DNA from 4 places in the Virgibacillus sp. CM-4 genome. Region 2 is predicted to be linked to each of the others. Evidence: riboswitches for the same ligand, from Rfam matches in the RefSeq annotation. Region 2 holds a riboswitch; each other region holds the start of a gene.
What was found. Region 2 has a riboswitch for thiamine pyrophosphate ahead of thiW (energy coupling factor transporter S component ThiW). Riboswitches for the same ligand answer to the same signal wherever they lie in the genome.

Region 1 (7,740 bases), on a different contig from region 2:
GAGATAAACCATTACCAGTCAAGTACTTTAAACACTCCGATGTCTGATAGGCAGCGGTCATCTGTACCGCAGGAGAAATAATACCAACCGTATCACAGGTTTTCCCTTCCTGAGGGAGATGATCAATTAAACATTGTAAGCAAGGGGTTTCTCCAGGAATAATGGAAAATGCAATGGCAGTACTCTGTAAGCAGCCACCATATACCCAAGGTTTACGATGTTTTGCTAACACATCATTAATCACAAAACGTGTTTGAAAATTATCTGTTCCATCGATAACAAAATCAGCATCATGTAGCATCTTTTCTCCGTTTTCCTCATCGAGCTCATCAACAATTCCCTTAATCTCTACTTCCGGATTAATTGCTTGTAATCGTTGCTCGGCAGTCCTTGCTTTCGTTCGATTCTGTTTCGCGTCTGCTTCTGTATAAAGCTGTTGGCGCTGAAGATTACTTAGTTCAATATAATCACGATCAATCAAAGTTAACTTACCTATTCCTGCTCGTACAAGCATTTCCGCATTTGCACTGCCTAATGCTCCCGCACCAACGATGACCACATGTTTGGCAGCTAATCGACATTGACCTGTCTTCCCTATCGGGGCAAATCGTTCTTGACGAGCATAACGTCCTGCTATCATTCGATCATCGCCGTATCTGGACTGCTCTTCATTCCATCCATTCGTTTAGGGATACGCCCGGCTTCATAACCTAATCGGCCAGATTGTACGGCCAACTTCATTGCTTCTGCCATTCGAATTGGATCTTTTGCGCCAGATACAGCTGTATTTAATAAAACCCCATCTGCTCCAAGCTCCATGGCATAAGCAGCATCACTTGGAGAGCCAATCCCTGCATCAACAATTACTGGGATATCAGATTGTTCGATAATAAATTGTAGATTCATTGTATTGATAATGCCCTGCCCCGATCCAATTGGTGAGGCTCCTGGCATAATCGCATGTACACCTGCTTCTTCCAATCGTTTTGCTAATACAACATCATCAGAGGTGTAGGTTAATACAGTGAACCCTTCCTCTAACAGTTGTACCGAAGCTCTCATCGTTTCAAAAGGGTCAGGCAGCAACGTTTTCTCACAGCCGATAACTTCTACTTTAATCATGTCACATAAACCAGAAGCCCGGGCTAAGCGGGCAATCCTTACTGCCTCATCGGCTGTTTTAGCTCCAGCAGTATTTGGTAGTAAATCATACTGCTGTAAATCTAATTCTTCCAATAAATTCGGCTCGTTTTCATCAAAAATGTTCATTCTTCTGACTGCAAAGGTTAGAATTTCTGTTTCGGATACTTGCACCGCCTTTTTTTGGCTTTGAAATGTCGGATACTTTCCAGTACCTAGCATCAGTCGAGAATGGAATGATTTTTCTCCAATCATTAACATGACTTATCCCCCTCCTACAAAATGAACGATTTCTATAACATCGCCATCGGTTAATGTTGTTTGGTTATATACGACTTTATTGATAATTTGTTGATTCTGTTCAACTACCACAAGCTTCTCTTGAATGTTAAAACGATTTAATAGATCACCGATCGTTGAATCCTTAACTACCTCCATTTGCCGTCCGTTCACGTGTATTTGCATATCTTACCCTCCCTTTCCTAAAACGTGCTGGTGTGAAAAGACGTTCGATCGAAGCTGGCACATAACGGTTTAAGACCATATCACTGACAAGTTTCCCTGTAGCTGGAGCAAGAAGAATACCATTCCGGTAATGACCGGTGGCAAAATACAAATTAGAAACATCGGGATGCTCCTCAATGATTGGTCTGCCATCTTTGGTACCTGGACGCACGCCAGTCCAACAGCTATGCAATTCTTCCTGCTGAAGGGATGGGAACAACCTAAATAGGCGATTCATTAACTCAAAAATGCCTCCTGTTGACGTATAGCTACTGCTATCGTAGTGATAACTAGTTGCTCCAATAATGTAGCGTCCATCTCGTTTTGGCACCAAATACAAATTGTGAAAAAATAATGTCTGCTCAATAGAGGGATCGCTTGGCTTGATGGCAAAACATTCTCCTTTTGTCGGGATCATCGGATTCTTTAAACCTGTTGCTTCAAACCACTTCCCACTATTCGCACCAGCCGCAACAACCACATGATCCGCTGAGATACCACCGTTCTCGAATTGGATATGAAAAACATCACGGACACGATCTATATTCGCAACGCGACAATTCTCGATTACTTGGCTGCCCATTCCTAAAGACGCCTGTTTAAAAGCTTCACATACAGCCAAAGGTTCCACATTCCCATCTTGCTGCATGTACAATCCTCCTACAGCATGCGTTAATGCTGATGTTCGTTGCCTAATCCCTCCCCCATCCAACCATTCCAAGCCTTCAAATGCCTTTTGTTTTGCTTGCAGTCTTTGCTTCTGTTCTTCATTCGTAGCTATCTCGAGCATACCGTTGGTGGAAAGCTGGATATCAATCCCTGATAACGAAAATAGTTCGTCGCTTAGAGATGCATACATATTTCTACTTGCTTGGCAAAATTGATAATACGTACCTTGCTGATCATTTTCTGTATGCACCCCAAGCATGCCCGCAGAAGCTTGTGTAGTTTTTCTTCCAATTCTATTTTGTTCAATTACCGTCGTTGCAACCCCACTTCTACTTAAATAGTAAGCAACGGATTGCCCAATAACGCCTCCACCTATAATCACTACATCAACGTGTTCCTTCATATCCGTTCACCTCCTTTCGAAATGACTTTACTGCTTCTAATGGATCAGTATGGCTGAAGATACCTGACATCACAGCAACCCCACCTGCCTTTGCTTGATATATATCATTTACCTTCCCGGTTGTAATTCCACCAATTGCATATACGGGAATATTCAATGCTTTCGCGACTGTCGCTAATTGTTTTACTCCCCTTGGCTTTACTCCCTTTTTGCTCGCTGTTGAAAAGACATGCCCATACAAAACATAAGCAGCGCCTACCTGCTCTGCCCTCTTGGCTACTTCAAGGGAGTGCGTCGATACACCAATTTGTAAACAAGGGTATTTTTTTTGGAGGCAGTCTACCTCTGGCAATCTATTTTCCGGAAGATGAAGCGTTGGTACAGCTGTCTCCTTAGGTAGAATCTGGTGGACATGAATAATTAGTTTTTCTGCTGGAAGACCTTGTGCAAGTAGTCGTTGAACGAACAAAGAATAGCCACTCTTGGTCATCTGTTTTTCTCTTAACATGATAGCGTCAACATATGGACTAATGCCCATTATTACCTGGAAAAGACGCGCTTCCTTCTGTGAACCACTCGTCACCGCAATTAATTTCATAACTCCCTTCTCCTTTTCATTAAAAAATGCCACTTTTCCAGCAAAGGAAAAGTGGCATGAATCGTTCAGCATATTCAATAATATCGTCGATACACACTAGTCATGTCACTTTCCTCCGCTGGTTCTTACCCCAGTTCAGGTTCAAAGGGTCTCCATGTCTCACATGTATCTCAGCCATTACGTAAAGGCACCCCTAGTGAAGCGTAATTTAATTATTTAATAGACATTTGTCTATAAAATACATGATTTTGGACTATTCGTCTACCAAAAACGACCAATTTTCTATTCTTCTTTCTGTTCTTTTATAAAAAAAGGAGCTGACTTAAAAACCAGCTCCTTCAAATCTGTGCTATTTGGTATAGCGTTGTTTCTCATCAATCTTTTGTTCTTTCGCAAGTTCACGACTTGCACGCGGAGCTGTCCAGAATGTGGTTAACATGAGTAAGGATACTGGCACAGCCGTAACGACGATAAAGGATTGCAACGATCCAACACTATCCTCACCAATAGTGATGAGTACAGTTGCGACAAGTCCCATAAGAATCGCCCAAAATACACGTAAGAATTTAGATGGATCTCCGTTGCCTGTGATCGCCATCGAAATAGTTAATGACATTGAATCGGTAGTTGTTAGAACAAATACAATCGTTGCCACTAAAAAGAAGAAACCGATAATTGTACCAAGCGGTAACTGTTCGGCGATAGCAATCATTGCTGCTGGAGGTCCAGCACTATTTAAGGCTTCAGAAACGGCACCAGGGTTATTCATTTCAGCAAAAATCCCTGTTCCACCAACGACAGTAAACCAGAATGTTGTTACTACAGGAGCAATTACCGCAACAGCAGTCACAAGCTCACGAATTGTACGTCCACGTGAAATACGACTAACAAACATGGCCATCATTGGACCATAGCCGATGAACCAGGCAAAGAAAAAGACGGTCCATAAGCCAAGCCAAGCTCCGTCTCCACGGAACGTATTCAAGGTTAGAAAGTCTTGAACATATAATCCAAATGATTGCACATACGAATCAAAAATGAATAGTGCTGGTCCTAGGATAAGGACGGCCACCATTAAACAAACTGCCAGTATAATATTATAGCTGCTTAATATTTGAATTCCTTTATGAATCCCTGTCGCAGCAGAAATCCCAGCTGCTAGAACAATGACGATAACAATAAGACATTGCACAGCTAAATTATTTGGTACACCGAACAATGCACTTAATCCGTAACCTGCTTGTAATCCAAGGAATCCAATTGGACCAATCGTACCAGCTGCCACTGACACAATCGAAAAGGCATCAACAAACGTACCAAGTGCACTTTTTCTCATAATTTTATCCCCAAATATCGGATAAAGCAACGATCTCGGCTTTAATGGTGCGTTCCGATGATAATGGGAGTACATGAGTACAATCGTACCTAATGTTCCTAAAATTGCCCATGAGACAAATCCCCAATCGACAAAACTTGCTGCAAGTGCAGGTACTACTGCTTCAGCAGTGCCAGCTTCAATTCCTGAGAAATGTGGCGGTACGGTTAAAAAGTGACTTAACGGCTCAGCAGCAGCCCAGAAGACACCACCCGCCGCTAGCAGCGTACACATGATAATCGAGATCCACTTGAACGTTCCGATCTCTGGCTTTTCTAATTTTCCTAATCGAATCTTCCCAAATTTGGAATAGCCTAGTATTAATGCAATAACTAAAGTCCCAACCATCAGAACTTGATAGATGGAGCCGAAATAGGTTACCGACCAGTTAAACATCGTATTAACTGTATTTGTAACCATTTCCTGGTTTATTAATGCAAGAATCACAAAGGCAAGTAGCGCCCCTCCACTTAGAAAAAGAACTGGCTTATCTATGGTTTGATCTTGCTTCATTCTATTCTTCAACAATCTGCTCCTCTCAATTCCATACAAAAAAATCTCACATAACCATCTACTGACTTTTCTTATGTTTACCTTTTTCGTCAGTTGTATGTGAGATTTAATAAGCATTTTAAATTAACATACAGCGTTTAAGGATACATTTTTTCTAAAAACCTGTCAAGTCAAGTGAATAAGAACTGCGTTCATAAGCGTCAAATAGGACTGACCAGGTGGGCATGTAAACGTCAGAACTCTTCTGTTTTGAGCAGTCTTTTCTCTTGAGTTGGAGCAGTGCTCTCTCCAGTTGGGGCTGGTCTCTCCTTTATATCTATAATTTTTAAACATTAACCTTATTATTTTTTGTAATGATTAAATTTTCAGAATATAATTGTATTCAGCTTTTTTGCATGCTTTAATAATACTAATACCCACTTAAGTTAAGCGCTTACAAAATTCGGGAGGAGAATAATGATGACCGAGCGTAAACAATTGAACAAAACATTAAAACCACATTGGGTGTGGGCAATTGCTTTTGGATCTGCTATTGGTTGGGGGGCATTTGTCTTGCCAGTAGATTGGATGTCATTGGCAGGACCATTAGGAGTTATTCTTGGATTTATAATTGGAGCAGTTTTAATGATTATTATAGGAGTTAGCTATGGTTTCTTAGTTGAAAAGCTACCGGTATCCGGAGGTGAATTTGCTTATGCTTATTACGGTTTAGGTAGGTATCACGCATTTTTATGCGGCTGGTTTTTAACACTAGGGTATATGTCTATTGTTGCCTTAAATGCCTCTGCACTCGCACTTTTAGGGAAATTTGTATTACCGTCTATTATTGAGCAGGGCTATATGTACAGTATTGCTGAGTGGGAGGTATATACTGGAGAGGTTATTCTTGCTTGTCTTGCTTTGATTGTCTTTGCATTTCTTAACATACGTGGTGCAAGTCTATCAGGCTTTTCTCAATTTATCTTTTGCATAGCATTAATAGGTGGTGTTATCGTTTTAGTAATATCTATGGTGCTTCACCCTTCAAGTTCTTTCTCATATCTGCAGCCTCTCTTTAAACCTGAAATAGGTGCATTATCATCAATTCTTGCGATTGTTGCAATAGCTCCCTGGGCGTATATTGGCTTCGATAACATACCACAAGCAGCCGAGGAATTTGATTTTCCTCCTAAGAAATCCTTTAAGATTATAGTTATTGCATTAATTTGTGCTAGTATAACTTATTCATTAACTATTATTGCTTCCGGTGTCGGCCAGTCTTGGACTAGCGCTGTAGAAGCTGGTTCTGCTTGGGGGACAGGTGCTATCATTGAAAATACTTATGGTGCAGTCGGGGTTATCTTATTATCCTTTGCGCTCATGATGGGAGTATTTACCGGATTAAATGGATTTTACATGTCAACAAGCCGCCTATTATTTGCGATGGGAAGAGCCAAAGTGCTACCGAGCGCTTTTGGAAGATTGCATCCGAAACATAATACACCACACATAGGTATCCTATTTACACTTGTCATTACCTTACTTGCCCCATTCTTTGGCCGAGAAGCTTTATTATGGGTCGTTGACATGTCAGCATTAGGAGTGACAATCGCCTACTTCTACGCCTGTTTCGTAGCATATCGACTTTTTAAATGGTCTGATAGAACCTCTCTGCATAACAGTACAAAAAAGTCAATCGTTTCACCTGGCAGAAAGCTCTGTTCACTACTAGGCATCCTCTGCGCAGCTGGATTTTTCTTATTACTCGTTATTCCAGGATCTCCTGGATTTTTGGATAAACCATCTTGGATCGCCCTATTTGTATGGGTGGGAATAGGAGCTATCTTTTTCCTCATAAGATTTAAAAGCTATCGAGCAATCCCTAAAGCGGAAATGGATTACTTGATTCTAGGAGAATATAACGAGAAGGAAGCCAATTCCAATGTAGCCTCTATGGAAGAGCATATTAAGTAACGAATGTTAGTAGATACGATTGTGTGATCATTAAGAAAATAAATGTGTCTTAATAAGCTCCTGGCTCTAGACAGGAACTAGATCTCAGGTACCTATAAAGAAGGTTGCTAAATCGAACGTCCTGGATCACCTCACGTCTGACCTATGCCCTTGAAAAGGAAACCACCCTTTTCAAGGGTGACGTAATACGAATGCACTTCAAGAGATACCCTCGTATGAAGCATCACCATCCCCACACGCTTAAGCTAGCCGTAGCTAATAATTCAAGTATTAAAACCGAAAGAACAAGCGCGCAAGCTCCCTGAACAGAGATGTACGGACTGCGACCTGCCAAGCAGGTTGGGGCGGTATTGCCACGCAAAGTGGCGAAATTAGCCGATCATTCTACCGTAGGAGATAATGGAATCATGCCCCTTCATAGGGGTATGCCGATGACTTAGCCCAAAGCACGGTTTTAGTCGGACATCATGCAACCGAATTGATGATGACTTTCGCTACGGGCATAAGTGTGATGAAGCCTCTTTCTTCACTTCGTTCAAAAATCGGCAAGTCTTCTTTATCGTAGGACACGACGGGAAATCTCCT
Region 2 (7,740 bases):
AAAAAGGAATTCGAGGAAACATTCCATGCTATTTATCGTGAATTAGCAGTGGTTCGTCATGAAGATCCTGCTTCTGAAATAGCCCAAAAATGGATTGGTGAATGGTTTGAATTCTTGAACCAGATGGGAACCTATTCCCTTGATGCTTTTAAAGGGCTTGGTCAAATGTATGTGGACGATGAACGATTCACCAAAAATATTGACCAATTTGGTAACGGACTCGCTATATTTATGCGTGATGCAATGGCTGTTTACGCAGATAAACGAAAGTAGAGTTGAGAGCGAGGCAATGAATGGTTTTTACAGGGTAACCAGTTCCAAAACATTGGATAATGGGTAACTTTATTCATCCATCATAGCAATAGAAATAGGCATGATTCGAACGGGATCCATCCATCAGCTCAATTTGGATAAGCGGTTTTTGCTTTTCCAATTTAACCTGGTCATCCCCGTAGAAAGCATGCCCTATTTCGAATTGCGGTTATCGAATATTCGAATTTAGAGGTCCTTATTCTCATAATGTTCTAGCTTCTTTATTATTCATAAAAGCTGTTACTTTTCTTCTATAGAGGGCTCTATAATTGCGATACGGCTTGGTCTATATATTTCGCATTTGTAATAGCTGAGATGATTGAAACCCCATCTGCTCCAGCCTCCATCACAGATGCAGCATTATCAACAGAGATTCCTCCGATTCCGACGATGGGGATATGGGGATAGGCATGTTTAACTTCTTTTACCCATTGGGTACCAACAGCAACTTTAGCATCCTCTTTTGTAGTTGTAGAGAATATTGGTCCAACCCCCAAGTAATCAATGGAATCGATTGGACTATTGTTAAGCTCTGCCTGATTAGATATCGAAAGCCCAATCCACTTGTTTGGAAAGCGGCGTCGCAGCTCTGCTGCCGGTTTATCATCTTGACCTACATGTATACCGTCGGCATCTAATATTTCTGCTAATTCTTCGTCATCATTAACGAAGAAAGGAATTTGGTATTGTTTGCATATATCCCGTAATTGTTTGCCTAATAAATATCTTTGAAATCCCTGTAATGCGCCGTTTCCTTTTTCCCGATATTGAAATGCGGTTATTCCAGCATTCGCTGCTTGTTTAAGGATTTCCTTAGGGTCGCCATTACAGTTTTGGCTTCCCATAATAAAATATTTTCTTAATGCTTGTCTTACTTCCAATTCCTGATTAGCTCCTTTCCAATTGCTCTGATTTCAAAGATAGTGCATCAATAAATGCTGGCAGGAAGCTTCCTGGACCGTAGACATATGATTGTGCTGCAGCATGTTCTGCTGCTAGTCCATAGAATTGTACAGCAGTAAGTGCTTGTTCTTCAATGGAATAATTTGTTGTTAAACAAGCTGTTAGAATGGAGCCTAATAAGCAGCCTGCACCAGTAATTTTTTCTAACCAGGCATGACCTGTTGTATTATGAATCATCTTTTCATTACTACAAATGACGTCTGTTTTTCCTGTAATAATAGCAGTTGTTTGGTACAATTTGGCTACTTTAGCTGCAATTTCTTCAACATTTCCATCACCAACAGATTCCACACCTTTTGTTTCCCATGGGATATCAACAAGTTGTGCCATTTCTCCAGCATTTCCCTTAATTGCTGTAAATGAAACAGCCTGTAATAATTGACGAACTCCGTCTTGCCTAAACGAAGTAGCCCCAACTCCGACTGGGTCTAGCACAACAGGTATCCCTTTCTTATTGGCCGCTTTACCAGCGAGCTTCATTGCTTCCAGCTCCGTTAATGACGTTGTTCCAATATTGATCAATACTCCATCAGCCGCCGCTGCCATCTCTTCAACTTCTTCCTTTGCTTTTGCCATAACTGGGGCTCCCCCAAAAGCCAGCAACCCGTTAGCTGAAAAGTTCATGACAACTTCATTTGTGAGGTTATGGATTAGTGGAGTAGTTGCTCTAACCTCTTGAATGATCGAATCCTTCATTATTTCACCCTTTCTTCTCTTATAGCCCAGTGATTGGTAGGACCGTTACCTGTTCCTAATGGAAAGGAATGCTTTATTGCTTCGGTCACATAGTGCTTTGCCATTTGAACAGCTTCGATTAAATGAAGCCCATTGCTTAAGTTTGCAGTAATTGCTGCTGAATAAGTACAACCAGTTCCATGGGTGTTCTTCGTATCAAATCGGTCCGCAGCAAATGTATGAAGTTGTGATCCATCATACAAAAAGTCAATTGCTTTCCCCTGTAAATGGCCCCCTTTGATAAGAGCTGCTTTTGGTCCATACGTATGGACAATTGATATGGCTGCTTCTTTCATATCCGCTAGGCTATTGATGGAATTTCCTATAATAAATTCCGCTTCGGGAATATTTGGGGTAACCAACGTTGCTATTGGTAATAATTGTTCTTTAAGAAACCCCCTTGCCTCTTCATCAATCAGAGGATCACCGCTTGTTGCTACCATAACAGGATCAATTACGTAAGGTGCATTTGTTTTTGGTATTGCATCAGCAATTACTTCCATCATATCTCGGTTAGCAATCATTCCTGTTTTTATCGCATGAACTGGCATATCGGTTAATACAGATTGTAATTGATCATGTAACATCCCTGTTGGTAAGTGATGGATGTTTTGGACTCCAGTTGTGTTTTGAGCAACCACAGAAGTAATGACAGACATCCCATAAACCTTCAATTCTTGAAATGTCTTAAGGTCTGCCTGTATTCCTGCACCTCCACTAGGATCCGTTCCCGCGATAGTTAGTACACTTGGAGGTATACTCATTGATTGGTCACCTTCTTTTCTCCCGGCCATTCTTCACAGGTGTAAGCCATCTCCCAGAATTTAAGTTCCAACTGGCAGCTTTTTCGAAAAGCTTCGCTAATTAGATCTTGTTCTGATTTTGATGCATTGGCTGCTAATATATCGAGCCGGCTTCTCATTTCAGTTGTTGTTTTCTCTACCTCATCACTTGCATAAAAGCTAATCCAGTCATAAAATGGATGATCTCTTGTTGGGTGGAATTGCTTCATCAATTCTTTCCCTATTTCTAAATACGTCCATGGGCATGGAAGTAGTGCTCCGAGTATTTCACCGGATGTCCCCATTTGGGCATGGTACATCATATGTTTTATATAATGGTCTGCTGTTGGTGGAAGAGGGTGTCCTTGTAAATCTTCATACTTAACCCCAATATGATCACAAAAATTTCGGTGGGGGTGGATTTCATCATTTAATACAAAGTTTATTTGGTCAAAGAAATAGGCAATATCTTCTCGCTTTTTAGACTTTGCTAAGGCTATCCCATAAATTTGCATAAATGCATTCAAATATTCGAAATCCGCTTTAATATAATGAGCAAGGGCTTTATCGGGGATCGTTCCATTTCCGACGCCTTGAACAAATGGATGTTCAAAAATGAGCGCAAAGATATCATTATTTTCTTGTCTTAAATGATCTGTGAAACACATCATTTAGCCTCCTTTATTATGGGACGCTACTAGAGGAATTAAAGTAGATAAATAGAGGAGTGTTATGTTAATTTCCTCACTACTTTCCTGCGCTGGTATTAGCCAGATCAGGTTCAAAGGGACAAAGGAAGCGTTCCTTATCTCAGCAACATGGCGCCCCTAGTAGTTTCCTTGTAAACGAATAATATGTTCTTGTTTTACTTTTAATAAGATGATCCAACCAATAAATGCTCCAGATATACTGCTTGCCAAGAAGGATGGCATAAAAAATAGTGCACCTGTACCACTATTCATAAATAGTTTGGCGAAAGGGACAGCAAAGAGAGAACCGATGATTCCTGTGCCGATAATTTCTCCAAAGACAGCAGCTATTTTTTTACCTACCCAACGATAAAGCATTCCTGCTAGGAAAGCACCAATCATCGCACCAGGGAATGCTAACAGTGTACCTAGACCGATCATGTTTCGTAATAAACCGATTATGAAAGCAATCACTACAGCTGGGCCAGGTCCTAATGTAATGGCAGCTATGACATTTACAGCATGCTGCACAGGGTAAGCCTTAGCAATTCCAGCAGGAAACCAAAGAAATTGGGCTCCTAACGTACCAATCGCTATAAATACAGCCATGTATGTTAGTAAATAGGTTTTTCTCATGGATTCATAAATGAGCTCCTTCTTGTTATATATTTAAGCTTAGTAAATGTTCTCTGTTTGTTTTTACGACTATGAAAAAGCCAGATCCTTTGGGGACCTGGCTTCGGTTTATGAAATAGAAAGACGCTATGCCTACTACTTCCCTCCGCTGGTATTAACCAGATCAGGTCTGTAAGAGTCAGAAGCTCAACTGCTTCCTCTCAGCCCACGCCATGGGCACCCCTAGTAGTCTACGAATATTTAGTTATGTTTCACTTCACTAAGCTTTATTATTAGCATAACAAATCAAATCATGTTTGTCATTCATAAACCGAATGAGCAATTAATAAAACTACGAACCATAAAAGCTAGTTTAAGCAAACGATTGATTAAACTTATACTTTATAACCCTTATATACGTACGGATATCTAAAGGTTTTTAAGTAAATGAAAAGGCCATTTCGCACAAGAAAATGGCCTTTTCGTTTATGATTATTTAATAGGTTATTTTGTAGGTTGAAAATTATAGAATATCTAATCTAACAACTAGTGCAATCAAGATTTGAAGCAACACTTGAACGTTGATCGCGATATCTGTATCGGAAGTAGATACTTCTACGCCACGAGAATTTTCAATAAATACTTGCTGTTTATTCACTTGGCTGGATTTTAGTTTAGCAAATAGGTCTTGTGTTACGTCGTCTGCTTGATTTCCATCTGCAATAGAGATACTAATTACAATAGCAATGGCAACCTGTAGCGCTACCTGTACATTAAGTGCAGCTTGAATGTCAGATGATGTCACATTTACATCACAAGAATCTTTGATAATAATGGATTCAATAGATTGTTGAACATTCTTCAATTCACCGCTTGCTTCTTGATCTACGGTAGAATCATCAAATGGATGGCACATCGATGTGTCTAAGGCTCTCCATTTTCTATCTTCTCCTCGGGAATCATTACAAGAATTATGACATGAATCATGACATGAATCATTGCAAGAATCATAACTTGGACGTACATTACTACAGCTGTCACAAACATTTTCATGACGACCACGTCTTCTCCTATCTATTGTTCTGCCGCAATCTTCACAGCAAGACTTCTCAAACGCTTTTGATCTTGACATAGTATTATTTCCTCCTTCTTCTCGTTTAGAATATCTTATGTCTCAAAATTGAAATAGGAAGGGTGATTGTACCAAGATAAACTACCTATTTATTGGAGAAATAATTGTTTTTTAAAAGACAAAAGGAAATCCCGGTAATTTTTGTTGGTTTACCGGGATTTAGATTTAACTTTGAATATAGGGGGTTTTAAAAATTGATCTATTTGTCTATTATTTATTTTGTTTCATCTTCCTCATTATTACTTTTCATTACGCCATCCACATCTTTCCTTAGCTTGCTAACCATATCTCTAAGTGTTTCTTTATCTGTTTCACTTACTTTCGTTTTATCTAACGTAACACCGTGCTTTTTTAATGTTGCATCTAAAAGAAAATCGACAATATGGCTTGAAGCATTATTATTTTGATTGTTTTTACTCAATTCTTCCACCTCCAGCAAAGCTTTTTATATAGTATATTCTCACAAGATGTAATCGTGCTAAGATACTAGTCTATTTATGGGTTATATGAATCTATAGGATAAAGGTGGAATTATCGCTCCATGAAATAAATGCCCTTACTAATGGCTATTGTGGTACATATATTGAATAGAAATATATTATAGAAAGGATGAATATCATTGGCACTAACAAATGGACAGCGTAGTCTACTAGAGCTGCTAAATCAATTGTCCCAGAACCTAGCTAATAGCAGTGGCATAAATTCAGATGTATCTCTAAATTTACCAGGAATTGGTGTAGATGTTGGGCTTGACCTAGGTGGTACCGGCAGTACTGGAGACACAGGAGATAATGGGGGTACACCTGACACGCCTACTACAATCCGAGATGTACTTTTAGGTTTAGTTAATGAACAAGTAGAACTAACCACTCCTTTTGGAATGGTAACAGGGACATTGCTAGCAGTAAGAGATGATTATGTTGTTGTAATTGAGAATACCGGGTCACAAGCACTTGTCCGAATCGATAAGATTGAATTTGTCAGTGAACTATAAAGGAGGATTATAAATGTTTGAAGATGCATTTGCAGCTGAACTTGCAACGCAATTGGGTTCTACTGTTGAGGTAGCTACAGATAACAACTTAATAGAAGGAATTCTTTCAACAGTGACTGCGGAATTGGTATTAGTAATTGATGTAAGCAGCGGATACGGTGATAATGTGAAAATCTATATATCGTTAGACGCAATTAACTTCGTTCGTTTCCCTGTAGCAGCTTAAATAAAATAAAAAATACCCTGATATAAAGTTCAGGGTATTTTTTATATTGTTTTTTCATAAGTTTATTCCAAAAGTCATACGATGAAATGATAAGCGTACACTTCCAAGTGTACGCTGACAATACTTAATTCAACTTACTTATTGCATTACCGATTTGGTTGGTAAGCTGAAGTGCTTTTATCCCATCTTCGCCCGAGACTTTTGGTTGATCGTTGTTTTGGATGCAACGTATAAAATCCATTAACTGTAAGTGGAGCGGTTCGATCTCATCATCAATCACAGTTATGCTTGTTATGCCTGATCGTACGATTTTTAATTGCTTTTGAATGATGTCGACATCAAATAGAGCGTCTTCGGTTAAAATCTGGATAGACCTTATTTTTCTTTTCGATTTAAAGCTGGCGGTTAATTGTACAATAATGTCTTTAACAGATGTAGCAATAACAACCGCGTGTTTTGGGGTGTTTTCAATGATTTTACCAAAAGCATGAAAGTCGTCAATGGTATCTTGAAGAATAGCTTGTAGGATATAAAGGTCATGGATCATTAAATCAGCTACTACATCTACATTTTTAATACGGTGATGATATGGATTCATTCGATGAAATTCCATTCCAATGATCTTTTCATCTGTTAATTCCTTTATCAGTAATTGAATTATTGGATTAAATAGTTCAATATGACCGACTTGAAGCTTTATTCCCGCCTTTTTCGCTTTTTTGACCAAATCGTTTGCCTGAACAACCGTACTAGTTATTGGTTTTTCCATTAGGATGTGCACGTTGTGCTTAATACAGGTTAAGCCAATTGGGTAATGGTATTCAGTTGGTACAGCTATACTTATTGCATCAACTTGTTGGAGAAGGTTATCCATCGATTGAAATTGTCTCACATTATATTTGTTCGCCATATCATTTGCCCTTTGTTCATCTTTATCAAAAATACCAACTAGTTGGCAGTGTTCATGCATGGATAAATATGTTCGAATATGATTTTCTCCCATCTTTCCTGTGCCAATTACACCAACTCTCATAATAAATCTCCTCACTCTGATGACTCCTTGTTCTATATCGTATGCATGAGCTTGTAAGCGAGATAGACTGACATAACACAAATAAATAAAATTGGCCTTTGACCTGTTCAATTAAGAAGGGAGGTGGCAATATGATTCGTCTATTATTAATCGCTGAAGACACTTCACAGATGATTAATAGAAATTACTTCTACTTAGAGCAGGAACTATCTCGTCTTGTTCACGTCATGCTGTGGAGAAAATCAGGACATATTGATTA
Region 3 (7,740 bases), on a different contig from region 2:
CATATTTTATTGACAGAAATAAAATTACAGAAAAAGCAAGCATATAAGGAGGTTTTTATGGAAAAAGAGTATATTGGTAAATGTGATTTATGCGGTGATAAAATTTACTGCCGAAGTGGTTTTTTAGATGGAATTATTCAAAGTAACCATAAGCTTATTTGCTTTTCCTGCCAAGAAGAGAAAATTGATGACTAAGGTATTAAACATTGTGTTATATCGCTAGGTTGTACTTTAAGGCATGTAATAAATAAAGCTTTCTTAGAAGACTTAATATAACGATGTTCAAAAGCTAACGGGAATTTCACATCCTAACAATAGATCATAGTTTCCAAAAACAAGAGCATATTGTTAATAATTACTTAACAAATATGCTCCCAAAAAACACTTTAGTTTTAACTCTGTCAGGTGTCCCAACTGTATCGACGTTTGTATATGTAGAGACTTTAATATCACTATTAGCATATACTTTTTTCCTGTTTCCCAATTTTCTTTTATGCTGTTCCAATACTCAGTTGAAAAATAGCTAAATTTAATTTAAACCTGACACTGGACAGCATTCACATACATACTTCCCTTTTATCAGAAGCCGGTGTAAGTATAGAAAGGATAAGGAAGAGTTTGGCCATTCTGATGATGAAATTACGAAACAAATTTATCTTCATATTACAAATGCAGTTCGAAAAAGAAACTCAGTAACGTTTGTAAACCTCATTAAAAATAAAATCGAAATTGATGAATAAGCTCAAAATGAAGCCCACTATCAAACTACAATTAATCCACACAAACTTATTTATGATATTTTTTTAATGCAGCCTCGATTTTCATTAAGAAATGCAGGTATCAAGATATAATTAATAAATATGATTTCTTTAAAAATCTGAACTTATTCAATAAAGGACCAGATTACGGAATACATTTTTAGAGATTACGAAACAGATAGGGGGAATCTGATGGAGGAGTCTATTGTGTTACGTACAGTAGATATCGGAGACACAGAAGACTTATCGTTTTTAAAAAAAACAACGCATTTATTACAGGAACTCGTTTTAAACGGCGCGGCAATTGGGTGGGTTGATCCACCTTCAACTAAAGAGGTGACTGGCCTCATTAGGGAATTGGCCATTGCAAGTGAAAATAGTGATGCATGCCTAATTGCCATCTGGGTCGATCAAGATCTTGCAGGTATTGGGTACTGGAGACGCTACAGTCGTCCGACTCATTATCCCCATGCTGACATAGAAAAAGTGGCAATCGATCCACAATATCAAGGTCTTGGTTTAGGGCACAGAATTATGAATCAATTAATTTCTACTGCTGTCAATACTGGGATTGAAGTTCTAACCCTTGACTTCCGTTGTGACAATGATCGAGCTGCCAAATTGTATAAATCACTAGGTTTCACAGAGTATGGTCGATTGCCTCGCTTTGTAGCAGTCGGCAAAGATCGATACGACACTATATTCTATGCCCTTGATCTACGATAATCCAGAATAGGGCGCAGTTGTTGAACAAACATTATGCCTGAATCAAGTCAGATTGTGAAATAAAGCTATATTTGGGGGGATGTAAGTTGAAAATAGAAACATTTACTGGATTTACTGAACAAGGTTTAAGCAAAAAAGTAAATAGGTTTTTGGAAGACAACCCTATAGAAGTAGTGGATATTAAATTTTCCTCCTCTATATTTTATATGGGTGCAATGGTTATTTATAACACGCATAACAATAGTTAATCAAACGAGCGCATTTCTGGAGGAAGTAAATGTGCCCTTATTCATTAAAAGGGCCATTTAATTGAAAAAGGTTTAGTAAATCGATTTCCAACATTAGATGTCGATAGTAGGGTTGATTTTATCACTAATTTCAAGAAAATTGAAACTAGTGACTTGGTTGATACGTAATTTATAACGTTACTACACTAATAAAAAAGGAGCCTTTAATTGAGTTCTTCGAAATTCAGAATTAGCCGGTTGCTTTTGTACTTTGTACTCGTATCACTATTTCTCTTTGTATCGGGGAATGTCGGAAGGTATTTGATAGAAACTCAAGATATGGATCGACAAATAGCCATGCTCCTACAAGGAGTGATTTTTACTGGGTTGACACTTGTTTTACTTTTTGTACTTAAAAGAATAAGTCCAAACATATTCACAAATATTGGGGTAAAGGGTGTAAATTCATTATCTAAGTTGATCGTCGGAATTGCATTGCCTTTTACTTTACTCTTATCAGGAATTTTAACAGCTTATTTATTTGGTGGCATAGAAAACGTCAGTTTGAACCTGACAGCAAGTGTGATCATTTCTATTTTAATCAATTCCGTGACAGCATTTATGTATGAGGCATTTCCAGAAGAAATCTTTATCCGTGGACTAATATTCGAAGAGTTGCATAAGAAGTATCGCTTTATCACCTCATTGGTTTTGCAATCATTCATCTTCATCTGTGTGCCGATTACGGTGATGTCATTGGAGTCCATATTCTTTAGTGAACCATTTGCGCTAACTATAGATTACTTTATATTGCTCTTCACTTTTGGGATTGCTTTACAGCTATATAAAAAATATACAGGAACAATATGGATGAGCATTATCTTCCATATTGTTTACCTTGAAGTAGCTAGATATATTTCCATGGGCGGTGTGTATGAACCAGATGTCGCTATTCTAAAGTTTGATGAGATGTTTGGAGGATTCATGACACTATACTTGTCGTTTCTATTTATCGTAGTATTTAGTATTGTGGCGTTGTCCGTATTGTTAATCATTGACAAAAGAAAAAATAAGTCTGAAAATAAGGAACGATAAAATTGAAACAATACCAATTCAATGATGTTTTATACATGAAAAAAGAAAAGGCTATTGCATTGGAAAATGAAGAAAAAGAGATTATTGGGGTAATTGAAAAAGCAGATATTTCCGGATGTGAAAAAGGACATGTATTTTCATTTACCAATACAAATGGTCTCACAGTCAGAATGGGGATAAAAAAACGCGGTATCAGAAATTTTCTTTTTGCCACATATGTCATAAAAACAGAGAAGGAGACCTACCTTTTTAAAGATAAACCAGGTAATAGCCTCCTTTATTTTTGTGTCAAGGGCGATATCAACGGTCAAGATATACAAATTGAAGAAAATTGGAGCAAAGAGATTGAAGTGAAACTAGACAAAATACATATCGCTACCCTAAAAACAAGCGACCTCACATTTAGAACAACCATACTCTTTGAAGATAATATTCTTGAATCAACTATCCACTTTGCTGTAACAGTATTGATGTACTTTATGTACAAGATTTATAAAAATGAATCTGAATTTATTGAAAGCATCTTATTTGATTAAAATTGAAACGAGTATAACTCAGTCTTGAAATCGAGACTTCTGAAGCGTTCGTATTAAGCGAGTAGTGAGTCCTTCTAATTAGGTCCAGATTTTTGAAAATCAAGGTATATACTATAACAATAGTAATGTATTTGCCACTCTTATGAAGTTGAAAGTTGAAATTAAAAAATAAAACTCGAACAGTTATTACATTTGTATATAGTTTGCTTATTTTTGCTATTGGTATCTTTCGAATTCTTACTGTATCACTATCTTCAACACCTTTGTTTGTAGCGTATATTTTCGTAATTGTAGGTTTTATCGTATTTATTGTAAACGAGATAATACTAAGAAAGTTGCTATCTAGCCAAAGCATTGGGATACTTAAAGAGTACAGACGAGAACTCAACAGAAGTGAAAAAGTTAATGCTAAGACAAAGAGGAACAGGACGCCAGTTAAAAGGCGTTCTTTTTTAATCGCAATTAGTTTTTGAGCGAGAATATGTTTCACAATATGAAATTATTTCCATACAAATTAATTTACTATTCTCTTAATAGGATTATACTACTAACTTGATTATTTTACTAGATAAAAAGGCACCTGTTTTTACCAACAAATGCCTTTTTGTAACAAAAACTAGATCAATTCGTATGAACAGGCTTATTGCCATGAGGACATTGATACGACTATGAAAGTTTATACGTATCTTACCGATAAAATGAAAAAGGATGCTTCCGAAAAAATATCAGAATCTTTACGGAAATCCTCGAAAAAAATATTATTGTGACATCTTACCTCTTCAACTAGTACAGTCATTTTATAATAATTTATTATGTTAATCCTAAATGTTCACGGAAGGTGTGACCTTCATATTTCCTTCTAAAAATACCCCTTCTTTGCATTTCAGGAACAATTAGTTCAACAAAATCTTCTAAACTACCGGGTAATGTAGGAGGCATAAGATTAAATCCGTCAGCCACACCAGCTTCAAACCAGACTTCCATCTGATCCACAATTTCGTCGGGTGTGCCTATCAGCGTGTAATGTCCACCGCCTGCATTAAGATATCCTAATAATTCTCTTACTGTAGGTTGTGTATCATTAATAATTTCTAGTATTGTTTCATAACGTCCAACTGGACCAGTGAATTCTTCTACTGGGGGTAATTGAGGTACTTCTTTATCAATCTCCCAATTCATGCAGTCTTGCTGAATAAAGAAACTCAACCGCTTTAGGGCTGTTTCAAGAGGTAATTGCTCATCTAATGCTGCTTTTTTGGCTAAAGCTTCTTCATGAGTATGACCTACATAGGTTACTAAGCCAGGAAATATTTTAATATGTCTATTACTGTCTTGGCTTTGTTTAACTTGTTCGACTAATTTGTCGCGAAATTTTTCTGCTTGCTTTAAGTTCCACGACACTGAATAGACTGCATCGGCATATTTTGCGGCTAATGCAATGCCTTGTTTAGATGCCCCAGCTTGCATTGATACTGGTTTGCCTTGCGGACTTTTTGGCGTAGTGGATGGACCATACACTTTAAAATAGGTACCATCGTGTTTAAAAGGCTGAATATTTGAAGGATTTATCAATTTTCTTTTTTCTCGATGATGAAGAAACTCACCGCTGTCCCATGAAAGAAATAACTTATTCATTAAAGCAGCAAATTCATCTGCCTTTTCATAGCGTTTGTCATGGGAAGGTAGTTCTTCCATACTGTGATTTAACGCCTCTAAATCAGTCATGGACGTAACGAGATTCCAACCAACACGTCCTTTTGTAATATGATCTAAACTTAATAATTGTCGTGAAGCTGTGAAAGGATTAGAAAAAGTACTTGAAATTGTTGAAACTAATCCCACATGATTTGTCACTTGAGAAATAGCGGTTAAATTGACTACTGGATCAAACCAAAATGCTGGCATATCACTAGAATCTTTACCTTGAAATGATTGATTATCAGCAAAGAATACTGCATCAAAATAACCTTTTTCCGCTAACTGTGCTAATGTTTGATAATAAGAAATGTCTCCAATACGTTCAACGCTTGAGTCAGGCATTAACCAAGCAGCTTGATGGTGTCCACAACCATACAGCAAAACACCTAAGTGTAGTTGTTTTTCTTTCGTTTCTGTCATTTTTTACACCTCAAGATAATTATTAATTGTCTTGTATACTTCTTTTTTTGAAAGATTATCTATGGTAATTTAAGCTATTAGTTCATTGTCAAACCGCCATCTACTGTGAAATTTTGACCTGTAATACCGTTCGCTTTTTCCGATGATAAATAAGCGACCATATCGGCTACATCTTGAGGTGTGGTCACCTTCTTCAATGGCGTTGTTTGAGCAATTAAATCGAATACTTCTGGTGTTGTAACACCACTGGCGTTAGTCGTTTTTAATAATCCACCTGAAACTACATTCGCTTTTATACCATATAATCCTAATTCAGAAGCGATATTACGTGTGAAACCTATTAATCCAGCTTTAGCTGTTGTATATTCATGGTAGGGTACAACAGGATTTTGATATAAATTAGTACCTATACCTATAATACTTCCATTTTGTCGTTCAATAAATTGAGGTATGACACTTTGAACTACATTAAATGCTGCTTTTAAAGTACCATCTAGTTGTTTTTGATAATCATCCCAAGTGAGTTCTGTGAAGGGTTTCTGTTTGTTTGGATCAAATTTAAAGTCTACTAATGCATTGTTGACTACAACATCGATTTGACCAAAATATTCCGTTGCTTTTTTTATCAATTTATCTACTTCTTCACGATTTGTTACATCAGCCCGAATTGCAATAGCATTCTCCTTTCCAATCTTAGAAACGAGCTTCTCAGCAGCATCTTTGCTTTGATAGTAATTGATAACCACTTGAAATCCCTGTTGTGCTAATGTCTTTGCAATAGTTGCCCCTAAACCTCTACTACTACCTGTTACTAACACTGTTCTAGTCATCATAACAACCCCTATATTTTTAATTTTGATGAAATTTATAATAAATTATAATAGAACAAAAAATACGCACCCTTCCATCAGGAAAGTTGCGTAAAACAATTAACTACATATTAAAATAAGGCACAATTCGCTCTTTAAGTATGTATTAGAGTTTACACTTTCCTACGCTAGTTTCAGCTAGTTCAGGTTCAAAGGGTTTGAGGTAATACTCATCTCAGTTAAATAACACCCCTAGTGCATATAATTAATTTATATTAAATGTTATAGTTTTAAAAAATTTATGTCAAGGATATATGGTTAGTTAAAGTATTTCTATAACTTTGTTATTCTAAAATGGTGAATCTGTACATATAACATAAATTTCTCCTCCAAACCCCCCTCCTCCAACGGAGAGGACTTTTTATTATAATATAGTATATAATTGCCTTACAAAAGTGAAAGCGAAATATAAAAAATTCCAATTTATTACATTATAGAATACATATATACTTTTCTTCAGTTAAGATAAGGAGGAAAAGTATTTGAGTATAAGTGAAATGAATATTGACTTGTTTAGAATGGTGAATAATCTAGGTAAGGATCTCACGTATCTTAATCCTACTATAGTGTTCGTTGCTGAATATATGGTATTTTTATTAGCCCTAGGTCATAGCTTTTTGGTTTACAAGAAGCAAAAATAATCGAATGATGATTATTTGCGGTTACTTATTAGCCGAAATAATCGGAAAAATTTCCGGAATAATATATTCAAATGATCCACCTTTTGAGGAATTATCTCATGTGAATCATCTAATAGATCACGAAATAGATAATTCTTTTCCAAGTGACCACACTATATTATTCTTTTCATTTTGTATAACTTTCTTCTTAAAAAGAGATCGAGAATATTTTGGATTATAATAGCGATATTCGTAGGACTTTCACGTATTTGGGCTGGTGTTCATTATCCAGCTGATGTCATTGTTGGAGCAGCTATAAGTATTTTAGTCGCAGTCTTTGTTTACAAAGTGGTACCTAAGTTAAATGTTGTGCGTAAGCTAATAGCTATTTATGAAAAAGGTGAACAAACAGTCCTGAATAAAAGTAGATCAAAAGAAAATTGATTTTGATATTGAAACTACAAAACAAATTCATACTACAGTTGCAGTTCGAAAAAAGATTCAGTAATGTTTGGAAACCTTATGAAAAATGCCCTCAAAATAAGGTCAAAAAGGGTCATGAGACAAACTCATGACCTATAAACCCTTATTTTTTAAGGAGTCCTGGGTGATTATGGCATCATGCCACCCATCTTTGAGGGGGTATTTTATCAAATATATGATAGCAAAAATGGCATTTATTAATATAAAGAATGTTTTCTTACCGAAATTAAATTTTTTATTAGCCTTTATTTCAATTCCGTATACTATGTTTCTCAAGGTGCTTTCTAGCGCCCGTTGATTGAATAGTC
Region 4 (7,740 bases), on a different contig from region 2:
GAATGAGTGGGTCGCGATTTCCGGTGAGTTTCTAATTGCATAATAAAAAGCGATAATCACCGGAAATTGAATAAGCATTGGCAAACATCCCATAGAGGTTAACGGGTTGAATTGATGCTCTTGATAAAGCTGCATCATTTCTTGTTGCATATTGGTTTTGGACTCTTGATCTGTTTTCCCTTTATATTTTTCTGTAATAGCGTCCATATCAGGCTTCATTTCATTCATTTTCTCTTTCATCTTAGCGCCGCTTTTTGTTTGTTTTAATGATAAAGGCATTAAGAGCAAACGAATAAGCACCGTTATTAAAATAATGGATAGACCATAATCCCCTCCAAATAACACAGCTACATATTTCATGAGCCCGGAGAATGGATTGTCAAAATGAAATAATCCACTATCTGCTTGGCACCCCGTTAAAAAAAAGATTAGAATGATACCGACAATGGCATATTTTTTAAGAAAAGTGAGTATAAATTGACCTTGCATTGTTTTCCTCCTCGTTGTAATAAATCTTTAAAAAACGAGAAGGACTGCTGGTCTGTATCATCGTCTGGTGAAGCGATACGCTTCGTCTTTTTAACTAACCATTGCAAGATTTCTGCACATTCTCCTAGCAGTTCCTGCATTGGCAATAATCTTACCCGCTGATTATGATATTCCCTCGTTAATACATTGTTATTTTCCATTATACTTCTAGCATCGATAGCTAGAAATTGATATGTCGTGACAATCGTCAATAATAGACTTAAATACAGTGATAGCGGAGATACATCATTAAAAAGTTCATTTAACAACTCAATCGTCATTTATACTCACCTCCTTTTCTTGCTTAAATCTTTCTTAATTATAACACAGCTTAAACCTATTCCTAAGCCTAATACCTGATTACCATGATTCAACATGACCTGAAAAATTTTCCTGGATTTTTTTAATTAGTTAAAAGACAAGATAAAATCTAACATATTTACAAATGATTCGAATTCAACTATTCTAATAGATGGACATATAAAAACTGCATATCTATTTTTATTGCACTAGGGGAGCTATTTTAAGATGGCTGAGAGGAAAATGATCTGACCCTTAGAACCCGATCTAGATAATACTAGCGTGGGGAAGTGCAGTCGTTCAATAAAATGGAAAAGGCATTGCCTTATCATATTATTTATGAAGACTGCATTCCCAAGAATGCAGTTTTTTTGTGTATGTATCGATAAGGAGGAGATTACGTTGAACAACCAACCGATCACATGTAGCACAAGTAGGATTGCAGGCTGTACATTTGCTATTTATCCAATGACGGATCAATTCGTAGATGTTATTACAGCTTCATTAAAGGAAGTTGATACATCGAAGGTTTGGATGAAAACGACAGATGTAGAAACCTGTGTCCGAGGGAGAATATCTCATGTTTTTGATGTAACGAAGGCGCTCTTTCTACATGCGGCAAACACTGGTCGTCATGTAGTTTTCAGTGGCACCTATTCCATCGGCTGTCCTGGAGATTCTGATGGAGATGTTTATTTATCAGAGGATGATGAGCGGTTAAATACCAAATTACTAAAACGAATGAGCCAGGAAGTAGCTGGAAAGTTTTCATTGTATCCGCTAGGAGGCGGAAATTATATGAATATGATTTATAACCAAATCGAAGAAATGAAATTACATGGTATTGATGTTTCTTCTATTCACTATGCAACACGACTAGATGGCGATGGTGAAAAGGTTTTTGATGGCCTTGAACGCGTATTTACCAACATGGAAAATTTAAAATCTTCACATACTGTTATGACAACCACGATTTCTGCCAACAGCCCTTCAAAGAAGGAGAAAATAAATGAATAACTGGAAGTTGAAAGAAATCATTGTGATGTCCGTACTTGCCGTCGTGTTCGGAATTGTTTATTTAGCATTTTTACCAGTTGGAAAACTCCTCGTATCCTTGCTAGGACCAATTGGTTACGATTTTATATTTGGAATCTGGTTTATCGTATCTATCATTGCTGCCTATATCATTCGCAAACCAGGAGCAGCGTTTTTATCAGAGACGATTGCTGCTACCGTCGAAATGTTGCTAGGAAACGCGATGGGCCCGATTATTATTATTACAGGAATGATTCAAGGGTTAGGAGCAGAGGCTGCCTTTGCTGCCACTCGATACAAGCGTTATTCCTTATGGGTCCTTATGCTGGCTGGTATTGGCGCCGCTATCTTTAGTTTTGTATGGGGTTACTTTAGATCCGGTTTTACCGCTCTTTCCACCCCTTATATTGTAAGTATGCTGGTCATCAGAATGATTAGTGGTGCCATTATTGCTGGCTTAATTGGGAAAACCATCAGCGATTCCCTTGCCAAAACGGGCGTACTTTCCAGTTTTGCTTTAGGAAAACAAATAAGAAAGGAACGTTCCGTATCATGATTAATGTTTCCGAACTTTCTCTTTGGTTTGATGGAAATGATGAAAAAGCAATTATCCAAACGCTAAGTTTCCAATTAAATAAAGGGGAAGCAATGCTATTACTAGGCCCAAGTGGAAGTGGCAAGAGTACACTGACACGTTGTTTAAATGGGATATACCCTCGAGAATTGGAAGGTATGCTCAAAGGCGATATCCATATATACGATCACTCCATTCGAGAGGCTCATCCTGGTACAATAAGTAAACAAGTAGGAGTCGTATTTCAGGACCCCGAAACGCAGTTCTGTATGTTAACGGTGGAAGATGAGATTGCTTTTGGACTAGAAAATATTCGCACACCTTCCAACGAAATAGAAGCAAAGATCGATGAGGCATTAGAATTGGTTCAATTAAGCTCGTATAAGCATGCTTCAATAAATACACTTTCTGGTGGACAAAAGCAAAAGTTAGCACTCGCTTGCGTACTTGCACTACAACCAAATTATCTTGTTCTCGATGAACCAACTGCTAATTTAGATCCAAAATCAACAAAGGAATTTATTCAAACAATAAGACATGTATGCAAAGAACAGCAGATCGGGCTTATCGTTATTGAACATCAACTGGAAGGCTGGATTACTTTTATCAACCGTGCATTTATCTTGTCCAAAACAGGCAAAGGTATCTATGATGGTCCTCTCGTTAAACTTATTGAAACAAATAGAGAAATGCTTCAGCAGCAAGGGATTAGGCTACCTAAAATAACTGATCTTGTACTTACAGCTACCAGACAAAACAAGGCAAGTTATAAGAAGATACCATTGTCAAACGAGGATGTGTTATCATCGGTCACTATGGATGCCAGCTTCTTAGAAAGAAACCGTGTAGAGATAGCAAAGCCACAGAAAAAGAACGTTATTCTCTCTGCATCGGATGTGAATCTTTATAAAAACCAGCAGCGAATTCTAAACCAATTAACTGTCCGTCTATACGATCAATCCTTTGTAGCAATCGTCGGACCGAATGGAAGCGGAAAAACAAGCATGACGCGTTTATTAAGTGGAATAGACCAACCTTCCAATGGTGATATTCGCTTATATCAACGTCCCCTTAATGAATGGCAGGAGAAAGATGTACGAAAACAAATTGGATACGTTTTTCAAAATCCTGAACATCAATTTATCACAGATACGGTTTATAACGAGATTGCCTTTAGTTTACGACTAGGCGGTGAGCATCGAGAAAGCGTGATTCAGGAACAAGTTCAGAACACGCTATCACATTGTGAATTACAGGGTTCGGGGCATCTGCATCCCTATTCATTAAGTCAAGGACAAAAACGAAGACTGAGTGTAGCAACAATGATTGTGGATGATCAACAGGTCCTTTTCTTAGATGAACCGACATTTGGACAAGATGCTGCCTCCACTGCGAAAATAATGGATCTGTTGGAGCAAAGACATAGACAAGGCACTACGATTATCATGGTTACACATGATATGGATCTGGTTGATAAGTACGCTGATCGTGTGCTTGTTTTAGAAAAAGGGGAAATTGTAGCTGATCAATCGCCTGATCAATTATGGAAACAAGAAAAGTCAGTAATTAAACGATGGCATTTAGATTATCCCAATCGAATTCAATTGAAACAACAAATGGAGGAGGATCGCCATGTGTTCGTTTCTAAATCAACTTAACCCCAGTTTGAAAGCAATTACAGTTGTTCTCTTAGTTTGTTTACTGACGTTTGTATTCGACCCTTTTACACCATTAATTTACTGCATGTTCACCGTAATGGTTACCATTATATGTGGAAAAGTAGCATGGAAATGGTACACGCTTTATTTCTCGGTTATTTTTTTATTATCCTTTGGCATGCTTTGGACAACCATTGCGTTTGCAGATCAACCAACGAATCCGGGTGTCACGATGCACATTCTATTTTGGGATTTACCAAAAGAAGATGTAACAGTAGCAGCCGCATTAACATTACGAATGCTCGCCTTTGCTTCTTTATCATTTATGTTTATTTTTACAACAAACATGGTTGATTTTATTTTGAGTGTCATGCAGCAGTTCAAGCTTCCACCTAAACTTGCTTATGGCGTATTAGCAGGGTACCGTTTTCTACCATTAATAAAAGAAGAATTAATTCAAATCCGATCAGCGCATCGTATTAGAGGAATCCATCGTGCTAATGGCATCAAAGGTTCCATTCAACAATATAAACGATTTGCTATCCCCTTGCTGGCCGGGGCTATACGAAAAGCGGAACGTACCGCAATAGCGATGGAGTCAAAAGGATTTAACGGGGATCGAGATCGTACGTTTTATCGTCAATTTACATTGAAATGGAAGGATTGGGGTTTTTTAGGCATGATGCTAATCGTATTTCTAATTACCGTACTCTTTTCCATGAAGTTAGGATATTTCAGTTGGTACAAGGGACAGTTCTAGGGGAGAAAAGGATATTCGTTTTAAATTCTTCTGCATTTGGCCGCTCAATAAGCGATTGTTTGGCTTCATTGTAGGGAGAAATCACCTTAGAAAAAATTAATGTATAAACATGAATGAAATTGATTATTATTATCAATAATAATCATATTAAAAGGGATAACCTACCAAGGTTATCCCCCCAAACAAATTTTAAGATTCTGGAACAAAGGTTTTACAGTCGGTTTCTTTACTGGTGGACGCCTGCTTACCTTTATGACTGACTACATAAATGGCATCTGCATTACATTTATTCCCATTGCTCCAATACACACAGTTATTCACTTCACAAAGTACATCTTTAGCCAACGTATCACACCTCCTTAATGTATTAGGATTAACAATTAGGAGGTGATTGATACTTTAGTCTCTGTATATTCTTTCGATGCAACATACTGCGGCTTACATCCTTTTCATTCAAAGTATAAGTGATGATGCAGCTTACATCCTTCGTTAAACATAGATCCACAACAAGTACATTTATCCATTTGTAGATATTGGCGAATCGTAAATTCCGTTTTACATACACCACAGAGGATTACCTTGTTATCAAATTCCTCTTTTTTCCAAACACTTATTTTATGACCTTCTGCTTGGTGGCATTGGTAACAGGGATAATACTTTCCACAACATTTGAACTTGATTGCAATGATATCCTTTGTTGAATGATAATGTACACATCTCGTTTCTTGATCAACTACTTGTCCATAAATAGGTATCACCTGTTCATCACCTCTACTATTCGTCGTATTTTACTTGTACGCCAAATAATTCAATAAATGAAACAGCCTGTTCAGCTGATATGATTGCTCCCCTTAACTCTTCTCCAGTTAGATGAATGGTACGAAACTGGCAATTACTTAGATCAATCGAAGCTAATGAGGAACCTGTGAATGTAACATCTTGAATGACAGAATAGCCAAACTGAACATTGTCAAATTGAACTTCCATAAAATTAGCGCCCTTTAACAAGCATTGGCGAAAAGCCATATCTCGTAATAGCGTTTGATTAAATAAACAATAGGGGGCTTCGCATTCGATGAACTGCACATCTTGGAAGTTTGCTTGATCAAAATCCGCACCTGCTAATTTACAATTATGAAATGCAACACGATTAAAATATGCATCTTGAAAATCAACGTTTGATAGGTCACATCCATCAAAAATCACATCCGTCCATCTAGAAAAGGAGAGTTGTGATTGAGATAACGTTACTTTCTTCAAGTAGACTTCTTCAAAACGAACATGCTCCCCCACTAATGGCCCCTTTATCTTTTCAATCCGCGACAGCTCAATTAGATCATGATAAGAAAGATGCGTTAGCTCGATTTCCTCCAAATTCTCAGGTAGTTCCGGCTCGTGAATGGCTCTTTGTTTTCTTTTCATACATTCCCTCCTCTCCATTCTACTTATTACTTAAATTGTACATGAAATTCTTCTGTCACGGAATGTTCATACAAAAGTCCTTAATGATTTTTATAAAAACTGAAACTTATACATTTTTCATTCGTATTAGTATAATGAAGTTAAGAATAGATAAGTTGAGGTGAATAGATGAGCATACTGGGAAAATTATTTGGTAAGAAAAAAGAATCAAGCAACGCGATTGAAGAGCGAAATATGTTTAATCTTGAAATGGATGATATTGTAACTTTTGATCTAGAAGATTACAAAGTGGTAGGTAAAATCAATTATAATGATCATGGTTTTAAATGGCACGCATATCAGCTGCAAGGTACGCATAAAACATTATGGTTGAGTGTTGAGATGGATGATGAACTGAACCTTGGAATGTATGAGAAAATCAAATTACCTCTTCAAGAACCTATCCCCAAACAATTAGAATACAATGGTACAACATATTATTTAGACGAATCTGGTACTGCTAATGTATCAGGTGTTGGGCGAAGCGAAAATCTGTCTGGAACCACGTGTAACTACTTTGATTACATGGATGATGAAGAAGAAAAATTCCTATCAGTTGAAAAATGGGGATCCGAACTAGAAGTTAGTACTGGTTATACCATTGAAGAATTTGAATTAAAAATTATCGCGAGTAAATAATTTCCTAAGCTAAACATTCACAAATTTCATCATTAAGTTACTTACATTTTAAATAAAATTATTGGAGGAATGAACAAGATGTTTAAATTTTTTAAACGAATGAAAACCGTGGTCGAATCCGAATTGAATTCTGCCCTTGATAAAGCAGAGGATCCTGTAAAAATGCTCGATCAATTCATGCGTGATATGGAAGAAGATATCCGTGAAGCCGAATCCGCTGTAGCAAAGCAAATTGCCAATGAAAAAATGATGCTCCGTAAATACGAAGATGCTAAAAAAATGGTTGAAAAACGGGATGAGCAGGCGATTAAAGCGATTGAAGCTGGAAATGATGATTTAGCAAAACGTGCGTTAGAGGATAAAAAAGCACATCAACAATCTGCTGATTCTCTAAAAGAATCGTATGATCGCGCGAAGCAAGACTCTACTTCTCTACGTACGAAATTGGATGAGATGAAAGCTGAATATCAAGAAATGAAGCTGAAAAAAGACTCCTTAAAAGCAAGAGCAGAATCTGCCAAAACGAGAACCAAAATGAATCGCACATTATCTGGTATTGGCAGTGATGAATCCAAACAAGGTTTCGAGCGTATGGAAGAAAAGGTACTAAAATTTGAAGCTGAGGCAGAAACAAGCGAAGATTTACGTCAGTCAAACCGTAGCTTAGACGACGAATTTGAAGCATTAGAAAAAAATGATGTAAATGATGAGCTTGCAGCATTAAAGAAAAAACTAGGGAAAGAATAACTGGTTTTAACATCAGACATCAGAGGAAAGGAAAGGTC

Region 1: it holds a riboswitch for thiamine pyrophosphate, as region 2 does, so the genes downstream of both, M948_RS26785 (thiamine phosphate synthase) here and thiW (energy coupling factor transporter S component ThiW) in region 2, are expected to answer to the same signal.
Region 3: it holds a riboswitch for thiamine pyrophosphate, as region 2 does, so the genes downstream of both, M948_RS41285 (3-oxoacyl-ACP reductase) here and thiW (energy coupling factor transporter S component ThiW) in region 2, are expected to answer to the same signal.
Region 4: it holds a riboswitch for thiamine pyrophosphate, as region 2 does, so the genes downstream of both, M948_RS31680 (YkoF family thiamine/hydroxymethylpyrimidine-binding protein) here and thiW (energy coupling factor transporter S component ThiW) in region 2, are expected to answer to the same signal.

What each region holds. Positions count from the first base shown of each region.
Region 1 is NZ_AUQA01000002.1:643,731-651,470, forward strand. It holds gene M948_RS26765 (ThiF family adenylyltransferase) at 1-640, opposite strand, end outside; gene M948_RS26770 (thiazole synthase) at 637-1,401, opposite strand; gene thiS (sulfur carrier protein ThiS) at 1,405-1,605, opposite strand; gene thiO (glycine oxidase ThiO) at 1,565-2,716, opposite strand; gene M948_RS26785 (thiamine phosphate synthase) at 2,700-3,314, opposite strand; TPP riboswitch at 3,408-3,519, opposite strand; gene M948_RS26790 (BCCT family transporter) at 3,664-5,202, opposite strand; gene M948_RS26795 (APC family permease) at 5,662-7,155, shown strand.
Region 2 is NZ_AUQA01000001.1:204,933-212,672, reverse strand. It holds gene M948_RS23585 (MerR family transcriptional regulator) at 1-273, shown strand, start outside; gene thiE (thiamine phosphate synthase) at 576-1,157, opposite strand; gene thiM (hydroxyethylthiazole kinase) at 1,201-1,971, opposite strand; gene thiD (bifunctional hydroxymethylpyrimidine kinase/phosphomethylpyrimidine kinase) at 1,971-2,774, opposite strand; gene tenA (thiaminase II) at 2,771-3,460, opposite strand; TPP riboswitch at 3,528-3,631, opposite strand; gene thiW (energy coupling factor transporter S component ThiW) at 3,620-4,117, opposite strand; TPP riboswitch at 4,241-4,351, opposite strand; gene M948_RS43090 (spore coat protein) at 4,620-5,012, opposite strand; gene M948_RS43085 (hypothetical protein) at 5,021-5,158, opposite strand; gene M948_RS23550 (hypothetical protein) at 5,443-5,649, opposite strand; gene M948_RS23545 (DUF2642 domain-containing protein) at 5,848-6,222, shown strand; gene M948_RS23540 (hypothetical protein) at 6,236-6,448, shown strand; gene M948_RS23535 (Gfo/Idh/MocA family protein) at 6,573-7,481, opposite strand; gene M948_RS23530 (glycosyltransferase) at 7,613-7,740, shown strand, end outside.
Region 3 is NZ_AUQA01000008.1:69,200-76,939, forward strand. It holds gene M948_RS41260 (hypothetical protein) at 1-47, shown strand, start outside; gene M948_RS43525 (hypothetical protein) at 58-195, shown strand; gene M948_RS41265 (GNAT family N-acetyltransferase) at 951-1,484, shown strand; gene M948_RS43530 (hypothetical protein) at 1,571-1,732, shown strand; gene M948_RS41270 (CPBP family intramembrane glutamic endopeptidase) at 1,940-2,806, shown strand; gene M948_RS41275 (hypothetical protein) at 2,842-3,342, shown strand; gene M948_RS41280 (LLM class flavin-dependent oxidoreductase) at 4,153-5,460, opposite strand; gene M948_RS41285 (3-oxoacyl-ACP reductase) at 5,538-6,290, opposite strand; TPP riboswitch at 6,433-6,533, opposite strand; gene M948_RS44075 (hypothetical protein) at 6,812-6,970, shown strand; gene M948_RS44080 (phosphatase PAP2 family protein) at 7,142-7,393, shown strand.
Region 4 is NZ_AUQA01000003.1:94,143-101,882, reverse strand. It holds gene yidC (membrane protein insertase YidC) at 1-489, opposite strand, end outside; gene M948_RS43190 (hypothetical protein) at 429-809, opposite strand; TPP riboswitch at 1,030-1,134, shown strand; gene M948_RS31680 (YkoF family thiamine/hydroxymethylpyrimidine-binding protein) at 1,231-1,845, shown strand; gene M948_RS31675 (ECF transporter S component) at 1,838-2,419, shown strand; gene M948_RS31670 (ABC transporter ATP-binding protein) at 2,416-4,095, shown strand; gene M948_RS31665 (energy-coupling factor transporter transmembrane component T family protein) at 4,070-4,855, shown strand; gene M948_RS42815 (DUF1540 domain-containing protein) at 5,045-5,200, opposite strand; gene M948_RS31660 (CHY zinc finger protein) at 5,305-5,613, opposite strand; gene M948_RS0121800 (pentapeptide repeat-containing protein) at 5,630-6,277, opposite strand; gene M948_RS31655 (DUF4178 domain-containing protein) at 6,446-6,955, shown strand; gene M948_RS31650 (PspA/IM30 family protein) at 7,034-7,702, shown strand.